Linked DNA regions of Sphaerisporangium rubeum. The protein of the gene in region 1 interacts with the protein of each later gene in a pairwise test. Links are inferred from orthologs where the notes say so. Each region holds a gene or a part of one and is shown on either strand. Other genes may lie near its edges.

What was found.
Region 2: the proteins of uvrB (region 1) and uvrA interact in binary tests that used the Escherichia coli proteins (3 or more experiments, as listed by UniProt). The link is inferred for Sphaerisporangium rubeum from one-to-one orthologs.

What each region holds. Positions count from the first base shown.
Region 1 is NZ_JACHIU010000001.1:4,487,185-4,494,583, reverse strand. Bases 697-3,598 are described here. They hold uvrB (excinuclease ABC subunit UvrB), read left to right. Parts: upstream 697-1,044; coding sequence 1,045-3,153; downstream 3,154-3,598. Other genes in these bases: BJ992_RS19265 (DUF4126 domain-containing protein), read right to left, coding at 3,273-3,598; BJ992_RS19275 (SLC13 family permease), read left to right, coding at 697-984. Outside these bases: more of BJ992_RS19275, read left to right, coding at 1-696; more of BJ992_RS19265, read right to left, coding at 3,599-3,863; BJ992_RS19260 (acyltransferase), read right to left, coding at 4,150-4,863; pyrG (CTP synthase), read left to right, coding at 5,017-6,687; BJ992_RS19250 (NUDIX domain-containing protein), read left to right, coding at 6,732-7,352; BJ992_RS19245 (site-specific tyrosine recombinase XerD), read left to right, coding at 7,372-7,399. UniProt on the Escherichia coli protein: The UvrABC repair system catalyzes the recognition and processing of DNA lesions. A damage recognition complex composed of 2 UvrA and 2 UvrB subunits scans DNA for abnormalities.
Region 2 is NZ_JACHIU010000001.1:3,373,595-3,381,472, reverse strand. What follows is about bases 1,482-4,862. They hold uvrA (excinuclease ABC subunit UvrA), read right to left. Parts: upstream 4,523-4,862; coding sequence 1,682-4,522; downstream 1,482-1,681. Other genes in these bases: BJ992_RS14525 (maleylpyruvate isomerase family mycothiol-dependent enzyme), read left to right, coding at 4,721-4,862. Outside these bases: excinuclease ABC subunit UvrC, read right to left, coding at 1-762; BJ992_RS14535 (Rieske (2Fe-2S) protein), read right to left, coding at 962-1,420; more of BJ992_RS14525, read left to right, coding at 4,863-5,500; BJ992_RS14520 (MBL fold metallo-hydrolase), read left to right, coding at 5,497-6,141; pssA (CDP-diacylglycerol--serine O-phosphatidyltransferase), read right to left, coding at 6,209-7,042; BJ992_RS14510 (phosphatidylserine decarboxylase), read right to left, coding at 7,035-7,646; BJ992_RS14505 (TerC family protein), read right to left, coding at 7,804-7,878. UniProt on the Escherichia coli protein: The UvrABC repair system catalyzes the recognition and processing of DNA lesions. UvrA is an ATPase and a DNA-binding protein. A damage recognition complex composed of 2 UvrA and 2 UvrB subunits scans DNA for abnormalities.

The DNA.
Region 1 (7,399 bases):
GTGCTCGCGGCCAGGATCGCCATCGTCGCGCGCGGCCGGTACTGGGCCCTGTTCGCGCTGTGTGTGGCGTTCGCCGCGGTCATCACGATGCTGCTGAACCTCGACACCACCGCGGTGCTGCTGACCCCCGTACTGCTGGTGCTGGCGGCCCGCACCGGCATCCCCGCGCTGCCGCTCGCGATGACCACCATCTGGCTGGCCAACACCGCGAGCCTGCTGCTGCCGGTGTCCAACCTCACCAACCTGCTGGCCGAGGCCAGACTGGGCCTTTCCACGCACGGATTCGCCGCGCGCATGTGGGCACCCCAGGTGGCGGCACTGGCGGTCACCGCGCTGCTGCTGTGGATCTTCTTCTGGCGGCGCGGCGCGCGTGGCGCGCAGGACCGCTACCGGCCTCCCTCACCGGTCTCGGTACGCGACCGGGTGCTGTTCCGCACCGGGACCGTGGTGTGCGTGCTGTTCGCGGTGGCCGTGCTCGCGGGGGCCCCGATCGCCGAGGTGGCCGTCGCGTCGGCGGTGGTGCTGGTCGCGGCGTTCGCCTGGCGCGACAGGTCGAGGCTCACCTTCTCCCTGGTGCCGTGGCAACTGGCGGCCTTCGTCATCGGCCTGTTCCTGGTGGTGCCCGCGCTCAGCCGGTACGGCCTGGACGAGGTGACCCGCGCGCTCGCCGGCGACGGCGGCTACCGCACGGCCGCCGCCGGCGCGGGCCTGGCCAACGTCGTGAACAACCTCCCCGCCTACTACGCCGGCGAACGCGTCGTGCCTCCCGGCGGCCGTGACGCTCTGCTGACGCTGCTGATCGGCGTCAACGTGGGCTCGGTGATCACCCCGTGGGCCTCGGTCGCCACCCTGCTGTGGTTCGAGACGTGCCGCCGCCACGGCGTACGCGTCCCCCCGTCGAAGTTCGTGATCACCGGCGCCTGCCTGGCCGTGACCGCCGTCACCGCCGCCGTCGCGGCCCTGATCCTCACCGCCGGCCCCTGACCGTCGACGTCCCTCCGGGCCGCGCGGAATTGTCGGTGGGGGAGCGTAGGTTATGGAGACGTGAGGCCGGTAACCGATTTGCAGCGCAGGGTGGCACCCTTCGAGGTCGTCACCGAGATGACCCCTTCAGGCGACCAGCCGGCGGCCATCGCCGAGCTGGAGCGCCGCGTCAAGGCGGGTGAGAAGGACAACGTCCTGCTGGGTGCCACAGGCACCGGCAAGACCGCCACCGTGGCGTGGCTCATCGAGCGCCTGCAAAGGCCCGCGCTGGTGATGCAGCCCAACAAGACCCTGGCCGCGCAGTTCGCCAACGAGTTGCGCGAGATGCTGCCGAACAACGCGGTCGAGTACTTCGTGTCGTACTACGACTACTACCAGCCCGAGGCGTACGTCCCGCAGACCGACACCTACATCGAGAAGGACTCCTCGATCAACGACGAGGTCGACCGTCTGCGCCACTCGGCGACCAACTCGCTGCTGACCCGGCGTGACACCGTCGTCGTCGCGTCCGTGTCGTGCATCTACGGCCTCGGCACCCCGCAGGAGTACGTCGACCGCATGCTGCGGCTCAAGGTCGGCCAGGAGTACGACCGCGACGGCCTGCTGCGCCGCCTGGTCGACATGCAGTACACCCGCAACGACCTGGCGTTCACCCGCGGCACGTTCCGGGTGCGCGGCGACACCATCGAGGTCATCCCGCAGTACGAAGAGCTCGCCGTGCGCATCGAGATGTTCGGCGACGAGATCGAGAAGCTCGCGACCCTCCACCCGCTCACCGGCGAGGTGATCACCGAGGACGACGAGATCTACATCTTCCCCGCCTCCCACTACGTCGCGGGTCCCGAGCGCATGGAGCGGGCCATCGGCGCCATCGAGGCCGAGCTCGCCGAGTCGCTCGCCACCATGGAGAAGCAAGGCAAGCTGCTGGAGGCCCAGCGGCTGCGCATGCGCACCACCTACGACATCGAGATGATGCGCCAGGTCGGCTCCTGTTCCGGCATCGAGAACTATTCGCGGCACATCGACGGCCGCGGGCCCGGCACCGCTCCCCACACCCTGCTCGACTACTTCCCCGAGGACTTCCTGCTGGTCCTGGACGAGTCCCACCAGACCGTCCCCCAGATCGGCGCCATGTACGAAGGCGACGCCTCCCGCAAGCGCGTCCTGGTCGACCACGGTTTCCGCCTGCCGTCCGCCATGGACAACCGTCCCCTCAAGTGGGAGGAGTTCCTGGAGCGCATCGGCCAGACCGTCTACCTGTCCGCCACCCCCGGCTCCTACGAGCTCGGCCGCACCGGCGGCGACGTCGTGGAGCAGGTCATCCGGCCCACCGGCCTGGTCGACCCCGAGGTCGTCGTCAAGCCGACCAAGGGCCAGATCGACGACCTGGTGCACGAGATCCGCGAGCGCGCCGAGCGCGACGAGCGCGTCCTCGTCACCACCCTCACCAAGAAGATGGCGGAGGACCTGACCGACTACCTCCTCGAGCTCGGCATCCGCGTCCGCTACCTGCACAGCGAGGTCGACACCCTGCGCCGCATCGAGCTCCTCCGCGAGCTGCGCATGGGTGAGTACGACGTCCTGGTCGGCATCAACCTCCTGCGTGAAGGCCTCGACCTCCCCGAGGTCTCCCTGGTCGCCATCCTCGACGCCGACAAGGAAGGCTTCCTGCGCAGCGAGACCTCCTTGATCCAGACCATCGGCCGCGCCGCGCGCAACGTCTCCGGCCAGGTCCACATGTACGCCGACCGCGTCACCCCCTCGATGGAGCGCGCGATCGACGAGACCAACCGCCGCCGCGCCAAGCAGACGGCGTACAACGAGGCCAACGGCATCGACCCCCAGCCCCTCCGCAAGAAGATCGCCGACATCCTCGACACCCTCGCCAGAGAGGACGCCGACACCGACCGCCTCCTCGGCGCCGGCCGCCAGCAGAGCCGAGGCAAGGCCCCCGTCCCCGGCTACGCCACCCGCCAGACCGGCCAGCACGCCAAGGCCATCGCCGGCGAGATGCCGAGAGCCCAACTGGAGTCCTTGATCCAGTCCCTGACCGACCAGATGCACCAGGCCGCCACCGACCTCCAGTTCGAGGTGGCAGCCCGCCTCCGCGACGAGATCAAGGACCTCAAACGCGAACTCCGCGACATGCGCGAGGCCGGCGTCCACTAGCACGGACGAGGGAGTCGTTCAGGCGAAGAGCCTGCGATCGCATGTCCGGTCGCAGGCCGGTCGTGGTTCGGCCGGAGGCGGCCGGTCGTGGTTCGGCCGCGGAGGTGAGCCGCCGGCCGTCAGGAGGTGGCCAGGCGTTTCGCGCGGTGGGCTCGACGGCGGCGGATCAGCCACCAGAGGGGGAGGGCCAGGAGGACCAGTGCGGCGATCACCAGCACCGGGAAGAAGACGGCCAGGAGGCTGAGGCCGAGGGAGCCGGCGTCTTCGGCGGTGCTGACCACGGGGGCGCCTACGCCGGCGGTGGTGGCGTTGACGACGGGGCGGGCCGTGGACTTCAGCAGGTGGATGACCAGGGCCACGCCTATGCCGAGGGTCCAGCCGGCCCAGGGGTGCTGGGTCATCCAGGTGGAGTGGTCGAGCTGTGAGGCGGCCTGGGTGGCGGTGAAGACGACGCCGCCGGCGGCGGGGCGGACGGCGGTCTGGATCATGTCGTTGACGTGGTCGACGATGGGGACCTTGTCCAGGACGAACTCGGCCGTCAGCAGGACGGCGATGATGGCGAGGACCCAGCCGTTCGAGAGCCAGGCGTAGTCGCCGGGGAGTTTCACGGCGTCGGTGAGGTTGGCGGCCAGGCCCACCACCAGAAGCGGGATGTAGGCGTTCAGGCCCGCCGCGGTGGACAGGCCGAGGCCGGTCAGCGCCGCCAGCATCGGATGCTCTCAACTCCTTCGTGTGCGTCTCGGGGGAAGAACGAAGGAAAGGGCTGACGGCGTTCCCGCGATGGGGGCCAAGGGGTGGAGGCGGCGTTGTGGGGTCGTTCTGGGGTGGGACGGTTTCGGGGCTCACGCTGGGGGTGGACGGGGGTGGGGAGGCGGCAGAAATTTCTGGGTACGGGAGGGGGATGAGCGCTCATTCAAGGCGTGGCCGGATCACGGTCCAAGCGGAGTCCATGGGGTCGGACAGGTGTGTGTCGTTCGAGGTGAGGGTCAGTGGGGGTCAGGGAGTGGGGGTCAGGGGGCCGGGGTTCAGGGTGGGGGGTGTGGGGACGTCGAGGTGGCCGGTCAGGGGGGTGTCGAGGGTCGGGGGGTGCCAGCCGGAGCCGGGGGAGTAGCGGCGGACGACTCGGGCGGGGACGCCGGCGATGACGCAGTGGTCGGGGAATTCGCCGCGGACGACGGCGCCGCCTGCCACGACGGACTGGCGGCCGATGCGGGTGCCGGGGAGGATGATGGCCCCGGTGCCGATCCAGGAGCCGGCGCCGATGGCGACGGGGTTGTTGCGGGGCCACTGGCGGCCGATGGGGGTGTCGGGGTCGTCGTAGACGTGGTTCTGGTCGGTGATGTAGACGTACGGGCCGGTGAAGACGTCGTCACCTATGTCGATGGAGTGGTGACCCACGATGTGGCTGCCGCGGCCGATGGAGCAGCGCGCGCCGATGCGCACCAGGGAGTCGGGGCCGAGGTCCACCCCGGGGCCCATGCCGGCCGAGATGGACACCCGTTCGCCGACCAGGGTGTGTTCCCCGATCTCGATCCACGCCTCGCCGAAGATCGCGCCTTGGGGGAACGACAGGCAGGCGCCATCGCCGAGCCGCCGGAACCGGTAGCGCGCGGGGGAGCGAGGGGTGATCGCACCGGCCGTCCGGGCAAAGGACCACGCACGGTGCACCAGACTGCCAGTGAACCGGCGTATTACCTCACGGGGTGACATATTCGGAAAAGTTACCCGTTGGTTAGCATGCTGGGAACGGAGGCCCGGGAAGTGTTCGGGCACTTCGCAGGCCGCCTTTGATAGCCTGAGAGCCCGTGGACACGCGGCCGCTCGCCGGACGGCCGCGACACGACGGACCACGGGAGACCCTCCTTGCGCAGCGCCGCACCAACAAAGCATCTGTTCGTCACCGGAGGCGTCGCCTCCAGTCTCGGCAAGGGGCTCACCGCCTCAAGCCTGGGGCGCCTGCTGAAGCTTCGCGGCCTGCGGGTCACCATGCAGAAGCTGGACCCCTACCTCAACGTCGACCCCGGGACGATGAACCCCTTCCAGCACGGTGAGGTGTTCGTCACAGACGACGGCGCCGAGACCGACCTCGACGTTGGCCACTACGAGCGCTTCCTCGACACCGAGCTGCACGGGTCGGCCAATGTCACGACCGGCCAGGTGTACTCCAACGTGATCGCCAAGGAGCGCCGCGGCGAGTACCTCGGCGACACCGTGCAGGTCATCCCCCACATCACCAACGAGATCAAGGACCGCATCCGCGGCATGGCCGCCCACGACGTGGACGTGGTGATCACCGAGGTCGGCGGCACCGTCGGCGACATCGAGTCGCTGCCGTTCCTCGAGGCCGTGCGCCAGGTGCGCCACGAGGTGGGCCGCGACAACGTGTTCTTCCTGCACGTCTCGCTGCTGCCGTACATCGGCCCGAGCGGCGAGCTGAAGACCAAGCCCACCCAGCACTCGGTGGCGGCGCTGCGCAGCATCGGCATCCAGCCGGACGCGATCGTCTGCCGCTCCGACCGTCCCATCACCACCTCGCTCAAACGCAAGATCAGCCTGATGTGCGACGTTGACGAGGACGCCGTGGTGTCCGCCATGGACGCGCCGAGCATCTACGACATCCCGAAGGTCCTGCACGCCGAGGGCCTCGACGCGTACGTCATCCGCCGCCTCGGCCTGCCGTTCCGCGACGTCGACTGGCACGAGTGGGACCAGCTCCTGCGCCGGGTGCACCGGCCCGCGACCGAGGTCACCATCGCGCTGGTCGGCAAGTACATCGACCTGCCGGACGCCTACCTGTCGGTCACCGAGGCCCTGCGTGCCGGCGGCTTCGCGCGCGACGCGCGGGTCAACATCCGCTGGGTCAAGAGCGACGACTGCGAGACCTCCGAAGGCGCGGCCCGCGAGCTCGACGGCGTGGACGGCGTGCTGATCCCCGGCGGTTTCGGTGTGCGCGGCATCGAGGGCAAGGTCGGCGCCATCCGCCACGCGCGCGAGCACCGCATCCCGCTGCTCGGCATCTGCCTCGGCATGCAGTGCATGGTCATCGAGGCGGCACGCAACCTCGCCGGCATCGCCGACGCCAACAGCACCGAGTTCGTCCCCGACACCACAGAACCGGTCATCTCCACGATGGCCGACCAGGAGGACGTGGTGGCGGGGGAACGCGACATGGGGGGCACCATGCGCCTCGGCCTGTACCCGGCCAAGCTCGGCGAGGGCACCATCGTGCGCCGCCTGTACGGCTCCTCCCACGCCGACGAGCGGCACCGCCACCGTTACGAGGTCGGCAACGCCTACCGCGAGCGCCTGGAGCGTGTCGGCGTGGTGTTCTCCGGCCTGTCCCCGGACGGCCGCCTCGTCGAGTACGCCGAGCTGGACCCCGACCTCCACCCGTTCTTCGTCGGCACCCAGGCCCACCCCGAGTTCCGGTCACGGCCCACCCGGCCCCATCCCCTGTTCAACGGCCTGATCGAGGCGGCGCTGACCTACGCCGACGTCCGGGAGACCGAGGCCAAGGCGGGGCGGACCGCGTGAGCCACGACGTGAGCCATGACACCGGACACGACACCGGACACGGCCTGACCGCCGACGACGTGCGCGACGTCCCGGAGGCCTGGGAGGTGCTCGGCACCACCGAGCACTTCACGGCGCGGGTGATCTCGGCGCGCACCGACACCGTCCGCATGCCGGGGGACGGCACCGCCGACCGCGACTACGTCCAGCACCCCGGCTCGGTCGCCGTGGTGGCCCTCGACGGCGCGGACCGGGTGCTGCTGCTGCGCCAGTACCGCCATCCGGTGCGCAGGCTGCTGTGGGAGCTGCCGGCCGGCATCAGGGACGTGCCGGGGGAGCCGCTGGTGGAGTGCGCGGCCCGTGAGCTGGCCGAGGAGGCCGGCTACCGCGCCGCGACCTGGCACACCTTGGTGGACATCCTCACCAGCCCCGGCATGTCCGACGAGCGCATCCGCGTCTTCCTGGCCCGCGACCTGACCGCGCTCGCACCCGGCGAGCTGGACTTCGTACGCCAGCACGAAGAGGTCGACATGCCGGTGGTGTGGGTGCCGCTCGCCGAGGCCGTCGGCAAGGCTCTGAGCGGATCGATCCACAACGCCCCCGCCGTGGCCGGTATCCTCGCCGCCTACGCCGCCTCGTCCGACGGTTTCACCGCACTGCGTCCCCCCGGCGCCGAGGAGGCCTGACAGCGGGAGGTCCCGTTCTGTGCGCAGCCCCCACGCCGCGGCCGTGA
Region 2 (7,878 bases), 1.1 Mb from region 1 along the record:
CAGCGCCTGGACGTCGTCGCGCAGCCGCGCCGCGCGCTCGAACTCCTCGGCGGCCGCGGCCTCGCGCATGTCGCGCTCGATGCGCCTGATGAACCGGCCGGTGTTGCCGGCCATGAAGTCGCAGAAGTCCGCGGCCAGCTCGCGGTGCTCCTCGGGGGTGACCCTGCCGACGCAAGGGGCCGAGCACTTGTCGATGTAGCCGAGCAGGCAGGGCCTGCCGATCTGGCCCGCGCGCTTGAACACCCCCGCCGAGCAGGTGCGGATGGGGAAGACCCGCAGCAGCAGGTCGACGGTCTCGCGGATCGCCCAGGCGTGGGAGTAGGGACCGAAGTAGCGGGTGCCCTTGCGTTTGGCGCCGCGCAGGACCTGGACCCGGGGAAAGTCCTCCCCCATGGTGACGGCGAGATAGGGATAGGACTTGTCGTCGCGGTACTTGACGTTGAAGCGAGGGTCGAACTCCTTGATCCAGGAGTATTCGAGCTGGAGCGCCTCGACCTCGGTGCCGACCACCGTCCAGTCGACACGCGCGGCCGTCGTGAGCATGGTCTGGGTGCGGGGATGCAGCCCGGCGAAGTCGGCGAAGTAGGAGTTGAGCCGCTGCCGCAGATTCTTCGCCTTGCCGACGTAGATCACCCGGCCATGAGCGTCCCTGAACCGGTAGACCCCTGGCGACTCAGGAACCGAGCCGGGCTCGGGCCGGTAACTCAGGGGGGTGTTCGCGGGTCTGACCACAACCGAAAGACTATCCGCCCCCGCCGACACTTCAGGGCCGCCGAACCCCTCGTAGGGGTCCCCGGCCCACTCCCATGACCTTCGCACAGGACACACCAACAGAAAGCGACCCGCATCCGCCGGCGGCCCCCCTCCCGGCATGCCGGGGGAGTCGCCGGCGGCTTGTGCGGCGCCTTGTCCGGAGAGCGGCGGCGCCGGGGACCGTCGCGGGTGGGCGGGAGAAGCGGGGTCAGGCCAGGGCGATGGTGCCGGCCTCGACCTTGATGGGCTTCTCGGCCAGGGCCTGTTCGGCCGGGCCGGACTGGACGGAGCCGTCGGTGATGCTGAACCGGCTGTTGTGGCAGGGGCAGATGATGCTGCCGTCGCTCACCGAGCCGACCGGGCACTGCTTGTGGGTGCAGATCGCGTCGAAGGCCTTGAACTCGCCCTCGGCCGGCTGGGTGACGACGACCTTCTCGGCCTTGAAGACCTTGCCGCCACCCACGGGGATGTCCGCGGTGGCGGCCAGCCCTCCGGCGGCTCCGGCCGCCGCGTCGCCGGACGGTGCCGCGTCGCCGGCCGGAGGGGCCGCCGAGGCGCCACCGTCGGCCGGCGTGGCGCCGCCGCCGCACGCGGCGAGCACCACGGCGAGGCCCGCGCCACCGGCGCCGGTCATGACCGCGCGCCGAGTCGTTTCCATCTCCGTCATCGTTCGCCTTCCTTGAGGTGGTACATCCGGTACGGCCCTCGATCGGATGTGGTTCACGTCGAGCCGCGACCGACTCAGGAAGTATGGACGAACCCGCATAACGTCCGGCTCAAATTACACAGATCATTGAAGATTTCATCAGAGACAGGTGGCCAGGAGTGCGTTGTCCGACCTCCTGAAGGTGGATGCGCACGCCAGAAGCCACCTGGTCCGACGAGACGGTTGAACCTTTCATCAGTTGGCTGGGCTGAAACCGGGGAATCAGGTCGTCAGGATCTTGCTCAGGAAGCGGCCGGTGTGGCTGTCCTCGACCTCGGCGACCTGCTCGGGGGTGCCGGTGGCGAGCACCTGGCCGCCACGTGAGCCGCCCTCGGGGCCCATGTCGATGAGCCAGTCGGCGGTCTTGATCACGTCGAGGTTGTGCTCGATGACGATCACGGTGTTCCCGCCGTCCACCAGGCGGCCGAGCACCCCGAGGAGCTTGCGGATGTCCTCGAAGTGCAGGCCCGTGGTGGGCTCGTCCAGCACGTAGACCGTGCGGCCGGTGGACCGCCGCTGGAGCTCGGACGCCAGCTTGACCCGCTGCGCCTCGCCGCCGGACAGCGTGGTGGCGGGCTGGCCCAGCCGGACGTACCCGAGGCCGACGTCGTTGAGGGTCTTGAGGTGGCGCTTGATCGCGGGGATGGCGTCGAAGAACTCCAGCGCCTCCTCGATCGGCATGTCGAGCACCTCGGAGATGGTCTTGCCCTTGTAGTGGACCTCCAGCGTCTCGCGGTTGTAGCGGGCCCCGTGGCAGACCTCGCACGGGACGTAGACGTCCGGCAGGAAGTTCATCTCGATCTTGATGGTGCCGTCGCCGGAGCACGCCTCGCACCGGCCGCCCTTGACGTTGAAGCTGAACCGGCCCGGCTGGTAGCCGCGGATCTTGGCCTCGGTCGTCTGCGCGAACAGCTTGCGCACGTGGTCGAAAACGCCGGTGTAGGTGGCGGGGTTGGACCGCGGGGTGCGGCCGATGGGGCTCTGGTCGACGTGGACGACCTTGTCCACCAGGTCGGTGCCGGTGACCCGCGAGTGGCGGCCCGGCACGGTCTTGGCGCCGTTGAGCTCCTTGGCGAGCGCCGCGTACAGGATGTCGTTGACCAGCGTGGACTTGCCGGAACCCGAAACCCCGGTGACCGCGGTGAACACCCCGAGCGGGAACTCGACGTCCACCCCCTTGAGGTTGTGCTCCCGCGCGCCTTTGACCACCAGCTTGCGCTTGGCGTCCCGCTTGCGCCGCGAGGCCGGCACGTCGATGGACCTGCGGCCCGACAGGTAGGCCCCGGTCAGGGAGTGCTCGCTGGCCAGGAGTTGCTCGACGGTGCCGGACACCACGACCTGGCCGCCGTGCTCACCGGCGCCGGGCCCGATGTCCACGACCCAGTCGGCCATGGCGATGGTGTCCTCGTCGTGCTCCACGACGATCAAGGTGTTGCCCATGTCGCGCAGGCGGATCAGGGTGTCGAGCAGCCGCTGGTTGTCGCGCTGGTGCAGGCCGATGGACGGCTCGTCCAGGACGTACAGCACACCGACCAGGCCGGAGCCGATCTGGGTGGCCAGCCGGATGCGCTGCGCCTCACCGCCGGCGAGGGTGCCGGCCGCGCGGTCCAGCGTGAGGTAGTCGAGCCCGACGTCCAGCAGGAAGCCCAGCCGCGCGTTGATCTCTTTGACGACCCGCTCGGCGATGTGCATGTCGCGCTCGGACAGCGCGAGCGACCCGAGGAACGCCGCGCACTCGCCGATGGACCGCGACGAGACGTCGGCGATGGACCGGCCGCTGACCGTGACGGCCAAGGACACCGGCTTGAGCCGCGCACCCTTGCAGGACGGACAGGGGATCTCACGCATGAACCCTTCGTAGCGCTCGCGCGTGGAGTCGCTCTCGGCCTCGGCGTGGCGCCGCTGCACCCACGGGATGACGCCTTCGAAGGTCGTGTAGTAGGACCGCTGCCGGCCGTACCGGTTGCTGTAACGGACGTGGACCTGCTCGTCGTGGCCGTGCAGCAGGGACTTCTGTGCCTTCTTGGTCAGCCGCTCCCACGGGGTGTCGAGGTCGAAGCCGACGGCGTGGCCGAGCGCCTCGATGAGCCTGACGAAGTAGTCACTGGTGTGCCCTCCGGCCCACGGGGCGATGGCGCCGTCGCCGAGGGTGCGCTCGGGGTCGGGAACCACGAGGTCGGGGTCGACCTCCATGCGGGTGCCGAGGCCGGTGCAGTCGGGACAGGCGCCGAACGGCGAGTTGAACGAGAACGACCGGGGCTCCAGCTCCTCGAACGACAGGTCGTCGTAGGGGCAGTACAGATGCTCGGAGTAGAACCGCTCCCGCCCCGGGTCGTCCTCGGGCAGGTCGACGAAGTCGAGCGTGATCGTGCCGCCGGACAGCTGGAGCGCGGTCTCCACCGAGTCGTTGAGCCGGCGCCGCGAGCCGTCCTTGACCGACAGCCGGTCGACGATGACCTCGATGTCGTGCTTCTCGTACTTCTTCAGCGTGGGGGGCTCCTCCAGCCGCACCACGGTGCCGTCCACCCTGGCGCGGGCGAAGCCCTTGGTCTGGAGCTCGCGGAACAGCTCGGCGTACTCCCCCTTGCGGCCGCGCACGACCGGGGCGATCACCTGGAAGCGGGTGCCCTCGGGGAGCTCCATGACCCGGTCCACGATCTGCTGGGGGGTCTGGCGCGCGATGGGACGGCCGCAGCGCGGGCAGTGGGGCTTGCCGATGCGGGCCCACAGCAGGCGCAGGTAGTCGTAGACCTCGGTGATGGTGCCCACGGTGGACCGGGGGTTGCGGGAGGTCGACTTCTGGTCGATCGACACCGCGGGTGACAGGCCCTCGATGAAATCGACGTCGGGTTTGTCCATCTGGCCGAGGAACTGCCGCGCGTAGGCCGACAGCGACTCGACGTAACGGCGCTGGCCCTCGGCGAAGATGGTGTCGAAGGCCAGGCTGGACTTGCCGGAACCCGACAGGCCGGTGAAAACGATCAAAGCGTCTCGTGGGAGGTCCAGCGAGACGTCCTTCAAGTTGTGTTCGCGGGCGCCACGAACGATCAAGCGGTCGGCCACGGCAGATCTCTCAGGTAGGGGTGTGGATCCACGGCAGCCGGGAGAGGCCACCTCTGACTAGTCGCGGTCACTCTAACGATGGGGTCCGACAGTTTCTCCGCGCCGCGACGGCCCGGCGGCGGCGCATCGGGAAAGCGCGCTTCCACTTCATGAGACGCGGCCGCGCGTTCGCTCACATCTGGCGCGATGATGTCGTGCATGACCGTTCTCGACGACCTCAGGGCCGAGCTCACCAAGGCCAACGACCGGCTGCTCGCCACCGTGGCCCGGCTCTCCGACCCGGACGTCGCGGCCCCCTCCCTGCTTCCGGGCTGGACCCGCGGCCACCTGATCACGCACGTCGCGCGCAACGCCGACAGCCATCTCAATCTGATGACCTGGGCCAGGACGGGTGTGTACACACCACAGTACCCGGACGTGGCGACGCGGGACGCCGAGATAGAAGAAGGCGCGGGGCGGGCGATGAAGGAGCAGTACGACGATCTCGCCGAGAGCACCGCGCGCCTCGACCAGGCCGTCGCCGCGATGCCGCCGGAACGCTGGGCCGCCATGGTGCGCGGCATGCAGCCGCCGGAGCACCCGGCCTGGTACATCCTCGCCCGCAGGCTCCGTGAGGTCGAGATCCACCACTCCGACCTCGGGACCGGCTACACCTGGGCCGACTGGCCCGCCTCGTTCGTCCGGCGTGAGCTGCACGACGCGCTGGCCTGCTGGCCGCGGGACGGCGGGCCGGTGAGCGAGGTGCGCGCCGGCGGCCGCTCCTGGACCGGCCTCGGCGAGGGCCCGGTCGTGGAGGGCCCACCGGCGTACGTCCTGGCCTGGCTGACCGGCCGCCTGACCGGGGACGACGCGAGCCGGGGTGATCGCGCGGACGGCGAGGGGCTTAGGCTGGCGGCGAGACCGCCTGCGGCTCCGAAGTGGCCCGCGGCGTCGGCGCCGCCCGGCCTCCCGGCCGCCCCACCCGAGGAGTACCCATGAGCTACACCGGTGACGTGACCGCGAACGGGCCCGCCGACGTGCGTGAGGTCCCCGGCCTGAGCATCAGCAAGATCGAGGTGGGCGACTTCGGCAACAACGCCTATCTGCTGCGGTGCGCCGAGACCGGCGACGGTCTGCTCATCGACGCCGCGGCCGAGCCCGACCGGCTGCTCGGCCTGATCGGCGACATGCCGATCAGCACGATCGTGACGACGCACCGCCACCAGGACCACTGGCTGGCCCTCTCCGAGGTCGCCAAGGCGACCGGCGCCGAGACGGTGGCGCACTCGCTGGACGCGCCGGAGCTGCCGGTGCCGGTCACCCGCACGGTCGAGCACGGCGACCGGGTCACGGTCGGCGTGGTCACGCTGGAGGTCATCCACCTGCGCGGCCACACCCCGGGCTCGATCGCCCTGCTGTACGGCGACGGCCACATCTTCACCGGAGACTCGCTGTTCCCCGGCGGCGTCGGCAACACCGAGCGCGACCCGGCCCGGTTCGAGAGCCTCTACACCGACGTGGTGGAGCGGATCTTCGACCGGCTGCCCGACGAGACATGGGTGTACCCCGGCCACGGCAAGGACACCACGCTCGGCGCCGAGCGTCCCTCGCTGCCGGAGTGGCGGGCCCGCGGCTGGTGACCCGGCCACGGACACGCCGCGGGCCCGGCCCCCTCACAGGGGGCCGGGCCCGCGCGGGTCCGGGCCGTCAGCGGACGGAGGCCTCGGTCTCCTTGCGCTCCTTGCGCTGCGCGCGCTTGAACATCAGCACGCGGAGCGGAATCGCCGCGACCAGCGCGATCTGCATGGCGGCGCCGATCTGGATGAGCACGTCGCCACCGGACAGGTCGGCCGCCCAGATGATCAGGCACGTCACGTTGATCATGATCCACGCCAGCACGACCGCCAGCAGGTTGCCCTTCGGCTTGGGGTACTCGATGCGGCTCACCATGAGCCACGCCACCAGGAACACCCCGGCCACCGTGAGGTAGGACGCCTGGAAGAGCAGCACGATGGACACCACCGTCATGGCACCCATGGGGATCGGCAATCCCATGAAGTCGCCGCTCTTGGTCTTCACGCAGGCGAACCGCGCGAGGCGCACCACGCCGGCGAGCAGCACCGACACCGCGGCGCACAGCGCCACCAGCATCGGCATGCGGTGCGAGAAGCCGGCCCAGGCCACCACCATGAACGCCGGGGCGAACCCGAAGCTGATCACGTCGGCGAGGTTGTCCAGCTCGGCACCCATGGCCGAGGCACGGAACCGCCGCGCCACCATGCCGTCGAACAGGTCACAGGTCGCGCCGAGCAGCAGCAGCACGATCGCGGTCGCGAAGTAGCGCGGGTCGGGCCGGAACGAACCCTCGGCCTGGAGCTGCCCGATCGCCGACCACGCGAGCACGCACACGGCGAGGAAGCCGCACATCGCGTTGCCGAGGGACAGGGAGTCGGCGGCGGACAGGCGGAACGCCTTGCCCACCGGTCCTCGTGGTTCGTCGGCCGCGTCCATGTCGTCCATGGACCATCCGGCGTCAGCCATGGTCAACGCGAGTCACCCCTGCCGTCACGCGCTGCCCCACCGTCACCGCCGGGGCGATCCCTTCAGGAAGATAGACGTCCACCCGGGAGCCGAAACGGATCAGCCCGATCCGGTCCCCCTGCGCCACCTTGGCCCCCACGCCGAGGTACGGCACGATGCGGCGCGCCACGGCGCCGGCGATCTGCACCATCTCGACGTCCCCCACGGCGGTGCCGAAGCGCCACACGACCCGCTCGTTGCGGTCGCTGTCCTTGTCGAAGGCGGGCTTGAAGCCGCCGGGGACGTGCGTCACCGATGTCACCGTGCCGTCCAGCGGCGCGCGGTTCACGTGGACGTCCAGCGGGCTCATGAAGATCGCCACCCGCGTCCTGCCGTCCGGCCAGGGGTCGATGCTCTGCACCACGCCGTCGGCCGGGCTGAGCACCAGACCGGTGCCGGGGGTCCGCTCGGGGTCACGGAAGAACCAGAACATCGCGCCGGTGAGCGCGGTCAGCGGTGCCGCGGCGACGGCCCACCGCCGCGAGCGCCGGGTGAGGGCCACCGTGATCGCGGAGGCGGCCACGGCGGGCACCAGCCAGGGGGAGACTCCACGGGCCAGACGCATGCGACGGCGTCCGTGGCTGGGCGAATCAATGGACACAAGTAACCTTTACGGTGTGCGCGACCAGAGAATGGTTCGTGACTTTATCGCCGAATGCTACCCATCTCGCGGACTGTACATAGCAAGACGAGACAAGCAAACCGCCTCGTACACCAATTCGCTACCCCTGGGACACCTTCGCCGGCGGCGTGGCCGAGCCGGCCTTCCTGTCGCGCCTGGCCTTGATCAGGCTCGC